Regions from separate parts of the Streptomyces sp. NBC_00341 genome, predicted to be linked through region 3. Evidence: riboswitches for the same ligand, from Rfam matches in the RefSeq annotation. Region 3 holds a riboswitch; each other region holds the start of a gene.

Region 1 (4,139 bases), 2.8 Mb from region 3:
TCGGGTCCCGGGGCTCAGCAGCCGCCGGCGACGGCCGGGATGATCGAGACTCCCGCACCGTCCGGGGTGACCGCTTCCAGGCCGCCCTCGAAGCGCACGTCGTCGTCGTTGACGTACACGTTGACGAAGCGGCGGAGCTTGCCCTGGTCGTCCAGGACGCGGGCGGCGATGCCCGGGTGGTCCTTCTCCAGGGACTCGATGACCTGGGAGAGGTTCGCGCCCTCTGCCGGGACCTCGGCCTGACCGCCCGTGTAGGTGCGGAGGATGGTGGGGATACGGACCTTGACGCTCATGGTGGGTGCCCTTCCTGGAGTCTCGGGTGGGATCAGCTGGCGGTGCCGAGGCCGGCGGCGCGGAAGGCGTCCAGGCTCGGACGGATCGTCGCCGTCGCCTGCGAGGTGGCGGCCACCGCGTCCAGCGTCTTGAGGCCGTCACCGGTGTTCAGGACGACGGTGGTGAGCGTCGGGTCGAGCAGGCCGGCCTCGATCAGCTTCTTCGTCACGCCCACCGTCACACCGCCCGCCGTCTCGGCGAAGATACCCTCGGTGCGCGCCAGGAGCTTGATCGCGTCGACGACCTGTTCGTCGTTCACGTCGTCCACCGCACCACCCGTACGACGGGCGATGTCCAGGACGTAGGGGCCGTCGGCCGGGTTGCCGATGGCGAGGGACTTGGCGATCGTGTTCGGCTTCTGCGGGCGGACCACGTCGTGACCGGCCTTGAAGGCGGTGGAGACCGGCGAGCAGCCCTCGGCCTGGGCGCCGAAGATCTTGTACGGCTTGTCCTCGACCAGGCCGAGCTTGATCAGCTCCTGGAGGCCCTTGTCGATCTTCGTGAGCTGCGAGCCGGACGCGATCGGGATGACGATCTGGTCGGGCAGCCGCCAGCCGAGCTGCTCGCAGATCTCGTACGCGAGCGTCTTGGAGCCCTCACCGTAGTACGGGCGGAGGTTGACGTTGACGAAGCCCCAGCCCTCCCCGAGCGGATCTCCGATGAGCTCCGAGCAGAACCGGTTGACGTCGTCGTAGTTGCCCTCGATGCCGACCAGCTCACCGCCGTACACCGCGGCCATGACGACCTTGCCCTGCTCCAGGTCGTGCGGGATGAACACGCAGGAGCGCAGACCGGCGCGGGCGGCGGCGGCGCCCACCGCACCGGCGAGGTTGCCGGTGGAGGAGCAGGAGAGCGTGGTGAAACCGAAGGCGCGGGCGGCCTCGACGGCGATCGCGACGACGCGGTCCTTGAAGGAGTGCGTCGGGTTGCCGGAGTCGTCCTTGACGTACAGGCCGCCGGTGACGCCCAGCTCACGGGCGAGGTTGTCGGCCTTGACCAGCTTGGTGAAGCCCGGGTTGATGTTGGGCTTGTCCGCGACGTCGGAGGGGACCGGCAGCAGCGGCGCGTAGCGCCAGATGTTGTCCGGTCCGGCCTCGATGCGCTTCTTCAGCTCGTCCGGGGAGCCGGTCGGCAGGTCGTACGCCACTTCGAGCGGCCCGAAACAGGTCGCACAGGCGAAAAGCGGACCGAGCGGGAATCGTTCTCCGCACTCGCGGCAGGAAAGTGCCGCGGCGGGACCGAGGTCCACGGAAGATTCGGTAGGTGCTGCAACAGTCTCAACAGCCATGATGGCGAGGCCCTTTCTCCTCATCTTCCTTGTGACGCATTTCGCCACAAGACGGAATTGGCACCGTCCCCACCTGACCTCGCGGTCGGCGGGATGGTTGCCGGGACTTCAACGGGCCGTTCCCTCTGTCCCTCTGGATGAGCGCTATGGCACTGGACCATCGATCCAGGCGTTTATCGGCAGATGGACCCCGGCATGCCACGGCCATCTGCGTTGTTCAGACTGTAACCGAAGCACCGGACTGTTGAGATAGTCGTCCGAACCGCGAGATGGATCACATACAGGGAGTATCGACCGTGCTGGAAGAGGTCGAACGCTGGCTGACCAGGCGTTCCTGGTCGTGCGCCGACCGCCCGCTGGAGCAGCTCCTGGCCGCCAGGAGCGGCGACCCGCGCCGGGGGAGCGTGAGTGTCGTCCTGCCCGCGCTGAACGAGGCGGCGACGGTCGGGGACATCGTCCGGACGATCCGGCGCGAGCTCATGGAGAAGGTCCGGCTGGTCGACGAACTCGTGGTGATCGACTCCGGCTCCACCGACGACACCGCGGAGCTGGCCCGCCGGGCGGGCGCCCGGGTGATCCACCGGGACGCGATCCTGCCCCGGCTGCCGGCCGTCCCCGGCAAGGGCGAGGTGCTGTGGCGGTCACTGCTGGTGACCGGCGGTGACATCGTCTGCTTCATCGACGCGGACCTGAAGGACTTCTCGGCCGACTTCGTCTCCGGCATCGTCGGCCCGCTGCTGACCGACCCCTCCGTGCAGTTCGTCAAGGCGATGTACGACCGTCCGCTCGGGGACACCGCGGGCCAGGGCGGGCGGGTCACCGAACTGGTGGCACGGCCGCTGCTCAATCTGCACTGGCCGCAGCTGGCCGGCTTCGTCCAGCCGCTGGGCGGCGAGTACGCCGTACGCCGCTCACTGCTCGAACAGCTGCCGTTCCCGGTCGGCTACGGGGTGGAGCTGGGGCTGCTCGTCGACGCCCTGCACACGGTCGGACTGGACGCGCTGGCCCAGGTCGACGTCGGCGTCCGCAAACACCGCCACCAGGACGGCCGGGCGCTCGGCCGGATGGCGGCGGCCATCTACCGGACCGCGTCGCTGCGGCTCTCCCGCGGCCATCTGGTGCGCCCGGAGCTGACCCAGTTCGAGCGCGGCGAGAACGGCTTCGTACCGCGCACCTACCCGGTGGACACCCAGGAGCGGCCGCCGATGCGCGAGATCGAGGAGTACGTCTCGCGCCGCGCCGCCTGAGACAGGCCGCGGCCGCACGCACGTTTGGACCGTTCGGGATCGGGCTAGATTCCGCGCATGGTCTCCGAGCACGCCCCCCAGCCCGCCGCCCAGGTACTCGTCGCGTCCAACCGCGGTCCGGTCTCGTACGCACTGAACGAGGACGGCTCGCTCGACGCGAAACGGGGCGGGGGCGGGCTCGTCTCGGGGCTGAGCGCGGTGGACGACAAGATGTGGGTCTGCGCCGCGCTCGGTGACGGCGACCGCGAGGCGGTGCGGCGCGGCGTCGGTGAGCCGGGCGTACGGATGCTCGACATCGACGCGGACGTGCACGCCGACGCGTACAACGGCATCGCGAACTCGGTGCTCTGGTTCGTCCACCACCTGCTCTACCAGACCCCCGTGGAGCCCGTCTTCGACGCGGAGTTCCGGCGTCAGTGGGCGTCCTTCGAGACCTACAACCGGGCCTTCGCCCAGGCGCTCGCGGAGGAGGCGGGCGAGGGCGCGGCGGTCCTGGTGCAGGACTACCACCTGGTGCTGGTGCCCGGCATGCTCCGCGAGCTCCGCCCCGACCTGCGCATCGGCCACTTCTCGCACACCCCGTGGGCGCCCGTCGACTACTTCCGGATGCTGCCCGACGACATCGCGGAGCAGGTGCTGCGCGGCATCCTCGGCGCCGACCGGGCGGCCTTCCTGACCCGCCGCTGGGCGGACGCCTTCATCAGCTGCTGCACGGAGATCCTGGGCGGCACCGGCCACACCCGGATCGGCGTGCACGGGCTCGGCGCCGACGCGGACTTCCTGCGCCGGCGCGCGCACGAGCCGGACGTGGACGAGCGGATGGCGGCGCTGCGCGAACAGGTGGGCCCCGGCCGGAAGACCATCGTGCGGGTGGACCGCACGGAGCTGTCCAAGAACATCGTCCGCGGGATGCTCGCCTACGGGGCCCTGCTCGACGAACGGCCCGAGTGGCACGGCCGCGTCGTCCACGTCGCGTTCGCCTACCCCTCGCGGCAGGACCTCGCGGTGTACCGGGAGTACACGGCCGAGGTGCAGCGCGTCGCCGACGAGATCAACGCCAAGCACGGCACGGCGGACTGGACCCCGGTCGTGCTCCACGTCAAGGACGACTTCGCCCGCTCGCTGGCGGCGTACCGGCTGGCCGACGTGGCGCTCGTCAACCCGATCAGGGACGGCATGAACCTGGTCGCCAAGGAGGTCCCGGTCGTCTCTGACCACGGCTGCGCGCTGGTGCTGTCGCGGGAGGCGGGGGCGTACGAGGAGCTGGGCGA
Region 2 (4,139 bases), 5.5 Mb from region 3:
GGCGGGTCCGACCATCCGCGCGTGGCGCCGGTGCTCGTCCCCCGCGCTGAAGTAGATGGACGGCAGCGGCCGCCCGACCATGGGCAGCAGTGGCCAGTCCTGCGGGATGTTCTCCCACTGGTTCCACAGGCCGACATCGCGCGGGAACAGCTCACCGTCACTGGTGACCTGATGGAGTTCCCGGTAGCCGATGACCAGCCAGGCGGGGAACCCGCCCGGCAGTTCGACGGGAACGACCGGCCCGTGGTCCCGTCGCATGGCGCGGTAGACGGACTGCGGTTCGGTCTGGAACGAGGGCCCGCTGAGGGGTACGGCCCCCTGCCACGCGTGCGCGGGGCACTCCGGAGGGGGCGAGGCGGGCTCGGGCTCTGTGGAGGAAGGGCGCGTCATCGTCCTGACTTCTGTGGCGGAAGCGTCACGCGTCACGATCGTGCGGTCAACGCACGCCCACTATAAGGATTTTATGTGACACCACAGCGGTCAATGACGATCAAATGTGCGCTCGGAATGAAGCAACCGGTCGACATCTCACGACAATTGACGACCGACTCCAGGTACCGACTCCGAGTACCGACGTCGGACAGCGACTCGGCTACGAGCGCCCGGGGCCCGGGCGCCCGCACAACTCTCCCGCCTCAAAGGCGACGTTGACCAGTCCGGCGACCCGGTCGGCACCGGTCACGAGCTTGAGCGCATGCCAGCGGGAGAGCCAGTACACGCGCCCCCGGTGCCCGGCGAGCGTCTCCCGGAGCGCGTCCGGAGCGTGTGTCCACACCCGTGGAAGGGTGCCCGCGTAGTCGAACGCGGCACGCAGTCCGATCCAGCCGTCGTCCCGGACGTCGTCCGCGGTCAGCAGTATCTCGACGGCCTGACCGGGCTCCTGCCGACACTTCTTGGCGTGGATCCAGTGCACTTGGTGGCCTGCGGCGTACCGCTCGCAGTCCTCGCTCCGCACAGAGCCGTGCTCGGGGAGATGACGCAGCATGGCGAGTCCCGCCTTCCGGGGATGATGGACCCCGAGCGCTCTGCACCGCGGTCCGCTGTTCCCCGTACCTCGCGCACGGGGCAGGTCGTCACCCGGAGCACCCGCAGCGGAGCGGGGTGCCGTCCAGCAAGCCGGGGCTGCGCACTGGAACTCATGACCCGGCAAAAACCCTAACGCACCGAGCGGGCGCGCCCCGACACACGGGGCCGCCCGCCCGACGGTCGGTCAGGAACGCACGGGCAGGGCCGGACCCGGCCCGTGCGTCCCCACCGCTCTCCGATGACAGCCCGGCTGCCGCTCACCGCTCCCGGGCCGGCCGGTCAGCCGGTGACCAGGCCCGGGTCGCTCGTTCCCGCCTCACCCGTCTCGACGTGTCCGGCGAACCGGCGAAGGAAGGTGGCGTCCGCGTCCGAGATCACCTCGATGTCATACCAGCGCTTGCTTCCGCGCAGGTCAACGGTGTGCTTCACGGTCGAGCCGGCCCGCACCGCGAAGGTCTGCGCCCCGCCGCCGTAGGCGTCCGCGTTGCGCACCGTCAGCTGGACGGTCTCCGTGCCGGCCTGGGTGAGAGTCAGTTCGAGAGCTCCGCTCGCCGGGTTGTGACGCGCCGTCACCTCCGGCCCGGCCGACTTGCCGGGACCCCTGAAGGTCCGCAGGAACCCGTTCGGACCGTGGACCGTGAGGTCGGTCACGCCACTGGAGTAGGCCGTGTTCCAGCTGTCGGAGAGCGACTTGCCCGCCTCTGTGGTGTAGGTCCAGGGCCCGTCGCCGCGATTGCCGGACGTCACCAGGAACTGCGCTCCGGCCGCGTCCCCGCCACTGAAGGTGAGCTGGTACTTCCCGGTGCCCGGGTCTGCCGCCCCGTCCACGAGCGGCGCGTACCGCAGTGGCCGGGTGGGCCGCGTGCCGGACTCCTGCTTCGGCACACTGCCGGAGACCGGCGGCACCGGAACGTAGTCGGGGTGCCGCTCCCCGTCCGGCGGCGCGTATGCGTCCGTGGAGGGCAGCGAGGCGGGCGCGGTGTCCGTCGTGCGGAAGTCGAAGGCCGAGGTGAGATCGCCGCAGACAGCACGCCGCCAGGGCGAGATGTTGGGCTCGTGCACACCGAAGCGTTCTTCCATGAACCGGATGACGGAGGTGTGGTCGAAGACCTCGGAACACGCGAACCCCCCGGTGCTCCACGGGGACACGACCGTCATGGGCACGCGCTGCCCGAGCCCGTACGGCCCGGCCGCGTACCGGATGTCGCCGGGGAAGTGGTCGGCGGAGGTGTCCACGGTGGACAGCCCCTGCGCCGCGCCGGACGGCACGAACGGCGGCACGACGTGGTCGAAGAAGCCGTCGTTCTCGTCGTAGGTGATGAAGAGGGCGGTCCGGCCCCAGACCTCGGGGTCGGAGGTCAGCGCGTCCAGCACCTGCGAGATGTACCAGGCACCGTAGTTCGCGGGCCAGTTGGGGTGCTCGCTGTAGGCCTCGGGCGAGACGACCCAGGAGATCTTGGGGAGCGTCCCGGCCCGGACGTCGGCCTTGAGATCGTCGAGGAGCCCGTCGCCGTTCTTGACGTCGGTCCCGGTGCGCGCCTTGTCGAAGAGGGGGTCGCCGGGCTTGGCGTCGCGATAACTGTTGAAGTAGAGGAGCGAGTTGTCGCCGTACGTCCCCCGGTAGGCGTCGTCGATCCACCCCCACGAACCGGCGGCGTCGAGCCCGTCACCGATGTCCTGGTAGACCTTCCACGACACCCCGGCCTCCTCCAGCCGCTCGGGGTAGGTCTTCCAGCCGTAGCCCGCCTCGTCGTTGCCGAGCACGGGACCGCCGCCGGTACCGTCGTTGCCGGTGTACCCGCTCCACAGGTAGTAGCGGTTCGGGTCGGTCGAGCCGAGGAACGAGCAGTGATACGCGTCGCAGACGGTGAACGCGTCGGCGAGGGCGTAGTGGAACGGGATGTCCTCACGTGTGAGGTGGGCCATCGTCGTGGCGGTCTTGGCGGGCACCCACTGGTCGTACGCGCCCTTGTTCAACGCCCGGTGCCCACCGGCCCAGTCGTGGTTCAGGTCCTGGAGGAACTGCAGCCCGAGGTCGTCGGCGGGCGGCCGGAACGGCAGCACCTCCTTGCCGAGGAGGTCCTTCTGGTGCCAGACCGGCTTTCCGCCGGGCAGCGTGACCGGACGCGGGTCACCGAAGCCGCGCACACCCTTCATGGTGCCGAAGTAATGGTCGAAGGAACGGTTCTCCTGCATCAGTACGACGATGTGCTCGACGTCCTGGAGCGTGCCCGTACGGCCCTTCGCGGGCAGTGCGGCGGCGCGGGCGATGCTGCTCGACAACGCGCTGAAGGCGACCGTGCCTCCGGCGAGTTGCAGGAGGCGGCGACGGTTGAGTTCTGCCATGAGTGGGGGCCTCTGTGGGGTGAGGAAACATAAGGGCGAAAACGACAGGAGTGTTCCAGAACCGGCGGTCCGACGGAAGACCCGTGCAGTGTGCACACGGTGGCGTTCGGCCGAACACTCGGTGCCGGGCCGTGGCTTTCGCGCTCCTGCTCGCACGCGCCGAGAGGCTCCTGCGACCGGGCCTCATCGCCCGCTGCGACGCCGGTGGGCCCGCTGCCGGCACGTCGCGCCGCAGTAGCGTGCGGGGCGCCCCACGGTCTTGGCGTCGAACTCGGCCCCGCACTCCTCGCATCGCGGTCTCGTTGCGTGACGCCTGTCGGGTGGGTAACGAAACATCCGCCCTTCCGTGACCGGAGCGTTTCCCCGCAAGCCCTCCAGCGCCAGGTGGACCATGCGGACTCCGGCGGCCCTGTCCCGGTGGGCGGCCCGCATCGTCGCGCACCCGACAATGAGTACGGCGATGTCGTCCGGGCCCAGGTCCGCACGGACTCCACCGGCCCGCTGAGCTGCGCGGAGCAGGTCGGTCAGCGCCTGTTGGAACTGGTGCCCGGACGCGGCGAGCATCGGGCGCGGCCAGCTGGTGTCCGTGGTCACGAGGTCGCAGACGTGCTTGCGTCCGGACGACGTGTCGATGGTCTCCAGGAGGAAACCGAAGAACGCCGCGGCCGGAGGGGCCTGCGCGGCCCACCGGCGAGCCGCTGCGACCAGATCTTCGACATGCTGGACGAGTACGGCCTCCAGCAGGTTCTCCTTGCTCGGGAAGTGCC
Region 3 (4,139 bases):
TGGGCGCCTTCCTCTATCTCTTCCCCCGGGCCAGGGTCACCAGCGTGTTCCCGTTCCTGCTCTTCCTCCCGCTGCGTTTCCCCGCCTGGATCGTGCTGATCTTCTGGTTCGTGCTCCAGTGGCTGGCCGCGGAGGGCGCGGGCAGCGGCCCCGGCGTGGCCTATCTCGCCCATGTGGTCGGCTTCGCGGTCGGCTTCCTCTACGCCTGGGGGCGCTACCGGGGTAACGCTAGAGTGAGATCTCCAGCCACGGCCACCGAGGGAGAAAGCCAGCCGTGATCACCGCGATCGTGCTCATCAAAACCAGCGTGGACCGGATTCCCGAGATCGCCGAGGCCGTCGCGGCACTGGACAGCGTCAGCGAGGTCTTCTCGGTCACCGGTACGTACGACCTGATCGCCATGGTCCGGGTGGCCAAGCACGACGATCTCGCCGACGTCATCCCCGGCCGGATCAGCAAGATCCCCGGCGTCGAGGCGACCGACACCCACGTGGCGTTCCGTACGTACTCGCAGCACGACCTGGAGGCGGCCTTCGCCATCGGCCTGGACGGCTGACCACGCACATACGTTCGGCCGGGTACGGAAGGCATTCCGTACCCGGCCGAACGCGTTGAGGCTCAGTGCTGGGCGGTGCCCCGGTCCGGGACGCAGCGGCCGTCCTCGGTGCGGTACTTCCACTGGGCGCCCTCGCTCACCAGCTCCTTGACCGCCCGTACGAAGCGCTCGACGTGCTCGTCCGGCGTACCGGCGCCGAAGCTGACCCGGATCGCGTTGAGCGACTTCTCGCCCGGCTCCGCCTCCGGCGCGCCGCACTCGCCGACGTCCTGCGGGTCGCTGCCGAGCAGGGTGCGCACCAGCGGGTGGGCGCAGAACAGACCGTCGCGCACCCCGATGCCGTACTCGGCGGAGAGCGCCGCGGCGAAGTGCGAGCTGTTCCAGCCCTCCACCACGAAGGAGATGACGCCGACGCGGGGGGCGTCGTCACCGAACAGCGAGAGCACCTTGACCTCGGGGACCTCCGCCAGTCCGGCCCGGACCTCGGAGACGAGCTGCTGCTCGCGGGCGACCAGGCTGTCGAACCCGGCCTCGGTGAGCGCCTTGCAGGCGGAGGCGATGGAGTAGACGCCGATGACGTTGGGCGAACCGGCCTCGTGGCGGGCGGCGGTGGTGTGCCACTCGACGTCCACCCCGCCGCCGGTGCGCCGGGCGACCTTGCGGGAGGCACCGCCGCCGGCCAGGTAGGGCTCGGCGTCGCGCAGCCAGTCGGAGCGGCCGGCCAGCACGCCGGAGCCGAAGGGCGCGTACAGCTTGTGGCCGGAGAAGGCGACCCAGTCGACGTCCAGTTCGGCGATGTCGACGGGGTGGTGCGGGGCGAGCTGGGCGGCGTCGAGCACGATGCGGGCGCCGTGGGCGTGCGCGGCGGCGGCGAGCTCCTTGACCGGCCACAGCTCACCGGTGACGTTGGAGGCACCGGTGACGCAGACCAGCGCGGGGCCAATGGGGCCTCCCCTGCTCGAACGAAGCTGAGAGCTTGGGGAAGGATCGCGGTCGGCCAGCGCACGCTCCAGGGTGGCGACGGCCTGGGCGGGGGTGCGCGGGGCGTTCAGGTAGGTCACCCGGGCGTCGCGCCAGGGCAGCAGGGACGCGTGGTGCTCGGTCTCGAAGACGAACACCTGGCAGTCGGCGGGCACCGCGGCGGCCAGCAGGTTGAGCGAGTCGGTGGTCGAACGGGTGAAGATCACCTGATCGTCCTCGCGGCAGCCGAGGAACTCCGCGACGGTCACCCGGCTGGACTCGAAGAGGTCCGTGGAGAGCTGCGAGAGGTAGCCGGCACCGCGGTGGACGCTGCCGTAGTACGGCGCGTACGCGGCGACGTCGTCCCACACCCGCTGCAGGGCCGGGGCGCTGGCGGCGTAGTCGAGCGCGGCGTACGTGACCTCACCGCCGGTCACCAGCGGAACCGTCACATCCTTGCCCAGAACGGGCAGCGGGGCACAAATGGACTGGTCGGCGGCAGCGGTGAAGACAGACATGACGAACTCCCGTAACAGGCAGGCGAATTCCGCGTGCCTGCGGATACGCGGCAGCACGGAGGAAGAAAAAAGGGTGTGCGGAGGAGGGCCGAAAAGCCCTATCGCATTCGCTTGCTCACAGAGGCTCCCTGAGGACCAGGACCCCACGGGTGGACATCTCACGACGTCGAGGGGTCCGCGCTTGCCGCAGACCTCGCTGCCTACGGCCTGGTCTTCACCCGGGGCACCCCGCCACGGACGGAGGGTTGCCGGACAGCGGGCCGGGGCCGTAGTCGCTGTCACTCATGACCTGCCCAGCATCTTGCCATACGTGCGGGAACGCGCAAGGCGCAGTCCATGATCTGGACTGCGCCCCGCTCGGCTATTTCGTGCGTTCAGGCGTTGCTGGCCTTGACCCATCTCTCCAGGGCGCGCCCGGCGGACCCGGAGTCGATGGACTCGGCGGCCCTCGCCATACCGGCGGCGAGCTGCTCCTCAAGGGTGCCCTCCCCCGGCTCCAGCGCGACCAGCGCCGCCGCCGCGTTGAGCAGGACGGCGTCCCGTACGGGCCCCGTCTCCCCGGCCAGCAGCCGGCGGGCCACATCGGCGTTGTACGAGGCGTCGGCGCCGCGCAGCGCCTCGACCGGTACCAGGTCCAGGCCGACGTCGCGCGGGTCGAAGGCCTGCTCGCGCACGACGCCGTCGCGGGCCACCCAGACCCGGGAGGTCGCGGTGGTGGTCAGCTCGTCCAGGCCGTCGTCGCCGCGGAAGACCAGCGCGGAGTTGCCGCGCTCCGCGAGGACGCCCGCGACGATGGGCGCCATCCGCAGGTCGGCGACGCCGATGGCCTGGGAGCGCACCTGGGCCGGGTTGGTGAGCGGACCCAGGATGTTGAAGGTGGTCGGCGCGCCGAGCTCCGCCCGCGCCTTCGCCGCGTACCGCAGGGCGGGGTGGAACTTCACCGCGAAGCAGAAGGTGATGCCCGCCTCCTCCGCCACCTCGACGACGCGCTGCGGGGGCAGATCCAGGTTGACGCCGAGCTTGCCCAGTACGTCGGAGGAGCCGCTGGCCGAGGAGGAGGCGCGGTTGCCGTGCTTGACGACCTTGGCGCCCGCACCGGCCAGGACGATCGCGGACATGGTGGAGATGTTGACCGTCTTGGCCATGTCGCCGCCGGTGCCGACGATGTCGACCGTGCGGCCCGGCACGTGGATCGTGGTGGCGTGCTCGTACATCGCACGGACCAGACCGGTGACCTCCATGACCGTCTCGCCCTTGGCGCGCAGGGCCACCGCGAAGCCGGCGATCTGCACGTCGGTCGCCTCGCCGCTCATGATGCGGTCCATCGCCCACGCGGTGTCGTCCGCGCTCAGGTCCTGGCCGCGCATCAGCGGGGTCAGCACGCCGGGCCAGGTACGAGCCGCCACGCTGTCGCCGCCGACCGGGGTCACAACGTTCATGGTCCGCTCCTGGGGTCCACAGCCGATAAAGGGATGCGTCCACCCTATCGAGCGCCGGGGACAGCGAAGAGCCCCGTCCATCGTATGGATGGGCGGGGCTCCTGCTGTGGCGATCAGTTCAGGTGATCAGTGGTGGCCGTGGCCCTCCGTGATCTCCTTGTACTCCTCGGGGGACGCCTTGGCGATCTGGCTGTTCTCGCCGTAGAAGCTCTTGCTGAGCTTGGCCCGCGTCTTCTCGATCGGCGACACCTTGCGCTTGACGCCGTTCTCGTCGACCAGCGGGCCGAGTTCGACCGGCGCGTACTGCTCGTGCGCGGTGAGGGTGTGCAGCTGACCCTGCGACAGCGGCTCGTGGACCTCGACGAACTCACCGTGCGGCAGGCGCTTGATGAGCCCGGACTCGCGCCCGTGCAGCACCTTCTCCTTGTCCCGGCGCTGAAGGCCGAGACAGATCCGCTTGGTGGCGATGAACGCGAGGACCGGTCCGACGAAGAAGAAGATCCGGACGAACCACGAGATGGAGTTCAGCGACAGGTGGAAGTGCGTCGCCCAGAGGTCGTTACCGCCGCCCACCAGGCCGATGAAGTACACCGTGATCCACGCGACGCCGAAGGCCGTACGGGTCGGGGCGTTGCGCGGGCGGTCCAGGATGTGGTGCTCGCGCTT

The links. Region 3 has a riboswitch for S-adenosylmethionine ahead of OG892_RS09795 (aminotransferase class V-fold PLP-dependent enzyme). Riboswitches for the same ligand answer to the same signal wherever they lie in the genome.
Region 1: linked by a shared signal. The riboswitch ahead of thrC (threonine synthase) and the one ahead of OG892_RS09795 (aminotransferase class V-fold PLP-dependent enzyme) in region 3 are both predicted to bind S-adenosylmethionine.
Region 2: linked by a shared signal. The riboswitch ahead of OG892_RS34445 (hypothetical protein) and the one ahead of OG892_RS09795 (aminotransferase class V-fold PLP-dependent enzyme) in region 3 are both predicted to bind S-adenosylmethionine.

Annotation. Positions count from the first base shown of each region.
Region 1 covers NZ_CP108002.1:5,001,437-5,005,575, reverse strand. The annotation lists gene OG892_RS22490 (MoaD/ThiS family protein) at 15-293, opposite strand; gene thrC (threonine synthase) at 326-1,621, opposite strand; SAM riboswitch class I at 1,639-1,765, opposite strand; gene OG892_RS22480 (glucosyl-3-phosphoglycerate synthase) at 1,918-2,868, shown strand; gene OG892_RS22475 (trehalose-6-phosphate synthase) at 2,926-4,139, shown strand, end outside.
Region 2 covers NZ_CP108002.1:7,700,552-7,704,690, reverse strand. The annotation lists gene OG892_RS34450 (cytochrome P450) at 1-390, opposite strand, end outside; gene OG892_RS34445 (hypothetical protein) at 593-985, opposite strand; SAM riboswitch class IV at 1,035-1,144, opposite strand; gene OG892_RS34440 (phosphocholine-specific phospholipase C) at 1,306-3,372, opposite strand; gene OG892_RS34435 (TetR/AcrR family transcriptional regulator) at 3,556-4,139, opposite strand, start outside.
Region 3 covers NZ_CP108002.1:2,199,238-2,203,376, forward strand. The annotation lists gene OG892_RS09785 (rhomboid family intramembrane serine protease) at 1-278, shown strand, start outside; gene OG892_RS09790 (Lrp/AsnC family transcriptional regulator) at 275-556, shown strand; gene OG892_RS09795 (aminotransferase class V-fold PLP-dependent enzyme) at 619-2,034, opposite strand; SAM riboswitch class IV at 2,207-2,324, opposite strand; gene trpD (anthranilate phosphoribosyltransferase) at 2,409-3,473, opposite strand; gene OG892_RS09805 (ubiquinol-cytochrome c reductase cytochrome b subunit) at 3,600-4,139, opposite strand, start outside.